2 regions of the Achromobacter xylosoxidans genome follow, and region 2 is predicted to be linked to the other one. Evidence: predicted binding sites of a transcription regulator. Region 2 holds the regulator's gene; the other holds the start of a gene.
The links. Region 2 encodes NrdR, which represses ribonucleotide reductase genes. Its sites were predicted from a motif close to CACNANATNTNGTG; they were not measured.

Region 1: a site for NrdR is predicted at 2,191-2,204, ahead of IAG39_RS17440 (ribonucleoside triphosphate reductase). Genes of this name have one in related genera too.

Annotation. Positions count from the first base shown of each region.
Region 1 covers NZ_CP061008.1:3,752,274-3,755,684, reverse strand. Annotated here, with positions in the region: gene nrdD (anaerobic ribonucleoside-triphosphate reductase) at 1-118, opposite strand, end outside; gene IAG39_RS17440 (ribonucleoside triphosphate reductase) at 190-2,184, opposite strand; gene IAG39_RS17435 (DUF3325 domain-containing protein) at 2,296-2,646, opposite strand; gene IAG39_RS17430 (PepSY-associated TM helix domain-containing protein) at 2,643-3,411, opposite strand, start outside.
Region 2 covers NZ_CP061008.1:6,001,801-6,005,211, forward strand. Annotated here, with positions in the region: gene IAG39_RS27855 (cysteine hydrolase family protein) at 207-770, shown strand; gene IAG39_RS27860 (GlxA family transcriptional regulator) at 788-1,753, shown strand; gene nrdR (transcriptional regulator NrdR) at 1,803-2,282, opposite strand; gene glyA (serine hydroxymethyltransferase) at 2,488-3,411, opposite strand, start outside.

The DNA of each region.
Region 1 (3,411 bases), 2.2 Mb from region 2:
AAGTGACGGGGCGGTGGTAGCCCATGACGCGGGTCCAGATCTCGCAGCGCACGCGCTGGCTGTCGTCCAATTGCGCGGCGGGAGCGGTGGCGACTTCGGGAGCGATCAAGGTTTGCATGGCGGTTCCTTATGGAGTGGATGCCGGGCGGGCTGCCCGGCGGTCCGGCCTGGGGGCTGGCCTTTACAGCCCTAGGCCGGGGTGCAGCATGCCGCTTGCTTGGCCAGCAGTTCGGCATCGCATTTCGGGCAGAACTCGTGGTGCCCCGCCAGATAGCCATGGTTGGGGCAGATGGAGAAGGTCGGCGTGACCGTGATGTAGGGCAGCCGGAAATTCGACAGCGCGCGGCGCACCAGCTGCTTGCATGCGGCGGAAGAAGAAACGGCTTCGTTCATGTACAGATGCAGCACGGTGCCGCCGGTGTACTTGCCCTGCAGCGTTTCCTGCAGCTCCAGCGCATGGAAAGGATCGTCGGTGTGGCCCACCGGCAGCTGGCTGGAGTTGGTGTAGTAGGGCTGCGTCTCGCTGCCCGCTTGCAGGATGGCGGGATAGCGCTTCCTGTCTTCGCGCGCGAAGCGGTAGGTGGTGCCTTCGGCGGGCGTGGCTTCCAGGTTGTACAGGTGGCCGGTCTGTTCCTGGAACTCGGTCATGCGGTCGCGCACGCGGTCCAGGAGGCGCACGGCCAGGGCGTGGCCCGCGGCGGTGGTGATGTCCTCGGCGTCGGCCGTGAAGTTGCGGACCATCTCGTTGATGCCGTTCACGCCCAGCGTGCTGAAGTGATTGCGCAGGGTGCCCAGATAGCGGCGGGTATAGGGGTAGAGGCCCTGATCGATGTAGCGCTGCACCACCTTGCGCTTGGTTTCCAGCACGTCGCGGCCCAGTTCCAGCAGGTGGTCCAGTTGCTGCATCAGCCGCGCTTCGTCGCCGCGGCAGGTGTAGCCCAGGCGCGCGCAGTTGACCGTCACCACGCCGACCGACCCCGTCTGCTCGGCCGAGCCGAACAGGCCGTTGCCGCGCTTGAGCAGTTCGCGCAGGTCCAACTGCAGGCGGCAGCACATGGAGCGCACCATGTGCGGCTCCAGGTCCGAATTCAGGAAGTTCTGGAAATAGGGCAGGCCATAGCGCGCCGTCATTTCAAACAGGCGCTCGGTGTTGGGGTGGTCCCAGTCGAAGTCGGGGGTGATGTTGTAGGTGGGGATGGGGAAGGTGAACACGCGGCCCTTGGCGTCGCCAGCCATCATGACTTCGATGTAGGCGCGGTTGATCATGTCCATCTCGGTCTGCAGGTCGCCGTAGGAAAAAGGCATTTCCTCGCCGCCGATGTACGGGATCTGGTCCTTCAGGTCCGGCGGGCAGGTCCAGTCGAACGTGAGGTTGGTGAAGGGCGTCTGCGTGCCCCAGCGGCTGGGCACGTTCAGGTTGTAGATGAGTTCCTGCATGGACTGCTTCACGTCGGCGTACGTCATGGCGTCGCGGCGGATGAAGGGCGCCATGTAGGTATCGAAGGAGCTGAACGCCTGCGCGCCGGCCCACTCATTCTGCAGCGTGCCCAGGAAGTTGACGATCTGGCCGATGGCCGCGGACATGTGGCGCGGCGGCGTGGCTTCGACCTTGCCGGGGATGCCGTTGAAGCCTTCGGTCAGCAGCTGGCGCAGCGACCAGCCGGCGCAATAGCCGCTCAGCATGTCCAGGTCGTGGATATGGATGTCGCCTTCGCGGTGGGCGCGGCCCGCCTCGGGCGCGAACACGTTGGACAGCCAGTAATTGGCGGTGACTTTGCCCGCCACGTTCAGGATCAGGCCGCCCAGGCTGTAGCCCTGGTTGGCGTTGGCGTTGACGCGCCAGTCGCGCTGGTCCAGGTATTCCTCCATCGCGCTTTCCACGTCCACCAGCGTGTGGCGCAGCGCGCGCAGCCGGGCGTGCTGTTCGCGGTGCACGATGTAGGCCCGCGCGGTGCGCCAATGGCCTGCCTGGACCAGGGCTTCCTCGACGCGGTTCTGGATGGTCTCGACGCCAGGGCAGGGGTTGCCTTCCAGTGCGGCGATGACGGTGTCGGTCAGGACTTGCGCGCCCGCCAGATCCAGTTCTCCCGTGCTGCTGCCGGCGGCCGCCATGGCTTGGGCGATCTTGTCGCGGTCGAACGCCGCGACCCGGCCGTCGCGCTTGAGGATGTGCTGGATATGCATGACTGACACCATATGTAGTAGGGTGTGGAAACTCTACCACCACATATGGTGCAGGAATTGCCCCGCACCGCCGGGATATCAGGCTTGCTTGATGCGCGTCAAACCTGCGCTTCAGAAGCCGATGCCGACCCCGGCCAGGGATATTGCCACCGCCAGCGCCGCGGTACGGGCTGCCGGACGCGGCGCCCATGACAGCATGCCGACCCAGAGCAGCGCGCCCGCCGACAGCCAGCCCAGCCATGCCACCACGCCCACGGTATTGCCCCACAGGCCCACGCAGGGCAGCAGGGCCAACGCCAGCAGCAGCACGCCGGCGCCGCGCAGCACGCGGGTATGGCCGGCGGAGGGATCGCGTCCCCAGACCTGGTCGTAGTGGCGCGGCATGGCCAGGCTCAGGCAGGCCATGCCCGAATAGGTCAGCAGCAGCGCCATGGAAATTGCGTACAGGTCGTTGGTGTTCATGCGGCCGCCTCTGCATCACTGCGGGGATTGCGCCGGACGGGCGCGGATGCGGGCCGTCGCCACAACAGCAGGGCCGCCCAGCCCGATAGTACGCCGAATGCGACGGACGTCAGTTCGACGCCGGCGCTCTCCCAATCGCCGCGCGCGATCTGCGCTGCAGGATGGTCGCCCAATGTGATGAACGACAGCGCCGGCAGCAGCAGGCACAGCGCCGACAGCAGCACCAATTGCGAGATCCAGGCGCGGCGCGGGCTGCACAGCCAGGCATGCGCCAGGGTCAGCGCCCACGCCAGGAAGAAGCAGCGCAGTTCCCAAAGCGCGCGGTTCTCCAGCGCCACGGGCAGCAGGCGGTTGGCCCAGAGGTAGCTGATGCAGGCGATCGCCAATCCGGCCAGCGCGGCCACGTTCAATCCTTCTATCAGCCGGTACATGCGCGCCGTGGCGCTGCCGAACTCGCCGCCATGCTTGGCGCGGCGCTTGACCATGAACAGCAAGGCGCCCGTGCCCATCATGGCCGCGCCCGCCAGGCCGCAGACGAAGTACAGCCAGCTGATGCCCAGCCCGCCGAACTTGGACATGTGCAGGTCGCTCATCACCTGGAACGTCAGCGCCGGCGCGCCGCCGTGCACGCCGCCCGCGGGCCGCAGGCGCAGCAGCTCGCCGCTGGCGGAGAACTCCGCCATGCCCGTGGTGGCGCTCAGATTGCGGAAGGTGTCGGCGTCTTCGTTCCAGCCATAGACGCCGATGCGCATGGAGCTGTCTTCG
Region 2 (3,411 bases):
TGTCGTCGTTGTCGCTGGGAATCATCATGACCAGGATTGTATGTCCGCCGCCGGGCGGGCAGGCGGTTTGGCAGCGGCTCCACGGGGCATCGGCAACCAATGTCCGTTTTAGGCCGATGGCGGTCTTTCGCCGCGCTCGCCGCCGCACCGGATTGCAGTAAAAATAGCTGCACACCCCTACAATTTGCCCTCCAGGAGCGCGGTTCATGAAACAAGCACTGATCGTCATCGACGTACAAGACTCATTCCGGCAACGTCCGTTTTGGGATGAAGCCGAGTATCCGGCGTTCGTGGAGCAGATCCAGTCCCTGATCGACGCGGCCCAGGCCCGCGACATTCCGGTGCTGCAGGTATTCCACACCAGCGTATCGAACGACCCTGCCAACCCCTTCTCGATGGCCTCCGGCCACGTCAAGACGCTCAAGGAACTGCGCATCGCCCCCACCGCCGTGTTCCACAAGACCGTGCATTCCTCGCTCTATGCCAAGGACGCGGACGGCGCCAGCCTGCAGGACTGGCTGGTGAAGCACGGCATCGAAGGCATCATCGTCAGCGGCATCCGTACTGAACAGTGCTGCGAAACCACTTCGCGCCATGCCAGTGACGCGGGCTACAAGGTGGTGTTCCCCACCGACGCCACCCTGACCTTCGCCATGCAGAGCCCGTCCGGCCAGCACTACACGCCGGCCGAGATCCGCGACCGGACCGAACTGGTGCTGCAAGGGCGTTTTGCCCGCATCGCGCGCGCGGCCGACGCGCTGGCGGCCTGACACTGGCGGGGGGCCGCATGGTTCCGGTGTATTTCGTGCTGACGCGGGGCGTGGTGCTGCTGGACGTGGCAGGCCCCGCGGAGGCCTTCCGCGTGGCCAACAAGCTGGTTCCGGGCGCCTTTGAACAGCATTTCTGCGGCCCGTCCCGGGAGGTCGAAAGCGGCCTGCCCGGCCTGCACCTGGCGCATATCCAGGCCCTGCCGGCCAGTCTGCCGCCCGAGGCCCTGGTCATCATTTCAGGCGTGGTGGGCAAACCCACGCGCCTGGACGACCCCGACTCGCGCGCCATCATCGACTGGCTGGCCGTCCGCCATCCCGCGGACGGCTTCACGCTGATGACGGTATGCGCCGGCGCCCTGTTCGCCGCCGCCGCCGGCCTGACGCGGCAGCGCGACTGCACCACCCACCACACCTGCCTGGAACAGCTGGCCAACATCGACCCGAGCGCGCGGCTGCATGACAACCGCATCTTCGTCGAGGACGGCAAGCTGGTCAGCAGCGCCGGCATCACGGCCGGCATCGACCTGGCGCTGCACATGGTGTCGCGCCATTGCGGGCCGCGCGTAGCCAGCGAAACGGCGCGCGACATGGTGGTCTACCAGCGGCGCGCCGGCACGGATTCCACGCTGTCGCCCTGGCTGGACCATCGCAGCCACATGCATCCGGGCGTGCACCGGGTGCAGGACGCGGTCATCCGCGATCCGGCGGCGCCCTGGTCGGCGCAATCGCTGGCGGACCAGGCACACACCAGCGCGCGCCATCTGACGCGGCTGTTCCGCGAACACGCAGGCTGCACGCCGATGGACTACCTATATCAGATACGCGTGGCGCTGGCGCGCGACCTGCTGCGCGATACCCGGCTGGACCTGGAGCGCGTGGCGGAAAAGTCGGGATTCGGCTCGGCGCAGCACATGCGCCGCGTGTGGCGCAAGTTCCAGCCGCTAACGCCCAGCCTGGCGCGTGCGGCTCCCACCATGCAATGACGGCGCCGCAGCGCCGTCATTTTCCAGCATCGGCTGAACCGCAGCCCTGCTAGTCCTTGCGCAGCTTGCCCGGCAACAGCGGCCCCTGCATCTCGCGGATGGCTTCGACGAATTCGCCGATGTCCTCGAAACTCTTGTAGACCGAAGCGAAGCGCACGTACGCGACCTTGTCGAGCTTGCGCAGTTCGTTCATGACGAGCTCACCGATGTGTTCGCTGGGCACTTCACGCAGTCCGCTGGCCAGCAGCTGTTCTTCGATGCGCGCGACCGCGGCGTCGACATCTTCCGTGCTGACGGGGCGCTTGCGCAGCGCCAGGCTCAGGCTGGCGCGCAGCTTGCCGGGATCGTAGTCGCTGCGGCTGCCGTTGCGCTTGACGATGGAGGGCATGGCCAGCTCCACCCGCTCATAAGTGGTGAAGCGCTTGTCACAGGACAGGCAGCGACGGCGACGGCGTATGGCGTCGCCTTCTTCGGAGACCCGGCTGTCTACGACCTGCGTTTCGGCATTGCCGCAAAATGGACACCGCATGTGTGATCCCTAAAGGCACTGAGGGGGCAATATTTGAGCATATTGTAACGAGGCGTCCAGCCGCCAGCGCCAATACGGGCTAATCCGCCCCCGTATTTTTTACCAGGACGGCGCCGGCCGCCTGAAAACAAAGGGACGGCGCCTTGCGGGGCCGTCCCTGGTAGACCGCTGCGGCCGGGCCACAGCCCGCCGCAGGGATGCTCGCTTACTTCTTGCCGTAGACCGGCAGGCGCGAGGTCAGTTCGTTGACACGGGCACGCACGGCGGCGATGTTGGCTTCGTCGCGCGGGTTGTCCAGCACGTCGGCGATCAGGTTGGCGGTCAGCTCGGCTTCCGCTTCGGTGAAGCCGCGCGTGGTCATGGCCGGCGTGCCCAGGCGGATGCCGCTGGTCACGAAAGGCTTTTCCGGATCGTTCGGGATGGCGTTCTTGTTGACCGTGATGTGGGCCTGGCCCAGCACGGCTTCCGCTTCCTTGCCCGTGATGCCCTTGGAGCGCAGGTCCACCAGCATGACGTGGCTTTCGGTGCGGCCGGAAACGATGCGCAGGCCGCGCTTGACCAGCGTGTCGGCCAGCACCTTGGCGTTCTTGACCACTTGCTGCGCGTAGTCCTTGAAGGCGGGCTCCAGCGCTTCCTTGAAAGCCACGGCCTTGCCGGCGATGACGTGCATCAGCGGACCGCCCTGGATGCCGGGGAAGATTGCCGAGTTGATGATCTTCTCGTGCTCGGCCTTCATCATGATGACGCCGCCGCGCGGGCCGCGCAGCGACTTGTGCGTGGTCGAGGTGACGAAGTCGGCGTGCGGCACCGGGTTGGGGTAGGCGCCGCCGGCGACCAGGCCGGCGTAGTGGGCGATGTCGACCATGAACAGCGCGCCGTTTTCACGGGCGATGCGGGCCATGCGCTCGAAGTCGATGTGCAGGGCATAGGCGGAGGCGCCAGCCACGATCAGCTTGGGCTTGTGCTCCTTGGCCAGTTGCTCGACCTGGTCATAGTTCAGGACTTCGTTTTCGTCCAGGCCGTAGGAGATGAAGTTGTACAGCTTGCCCGAAGCGTTGACCGACGCGCCGTGCGTCAGGTGGCCGCCTTCGGCCAGGCTCATGCCCAGCACGGTGTCGCCCGGCTTCAG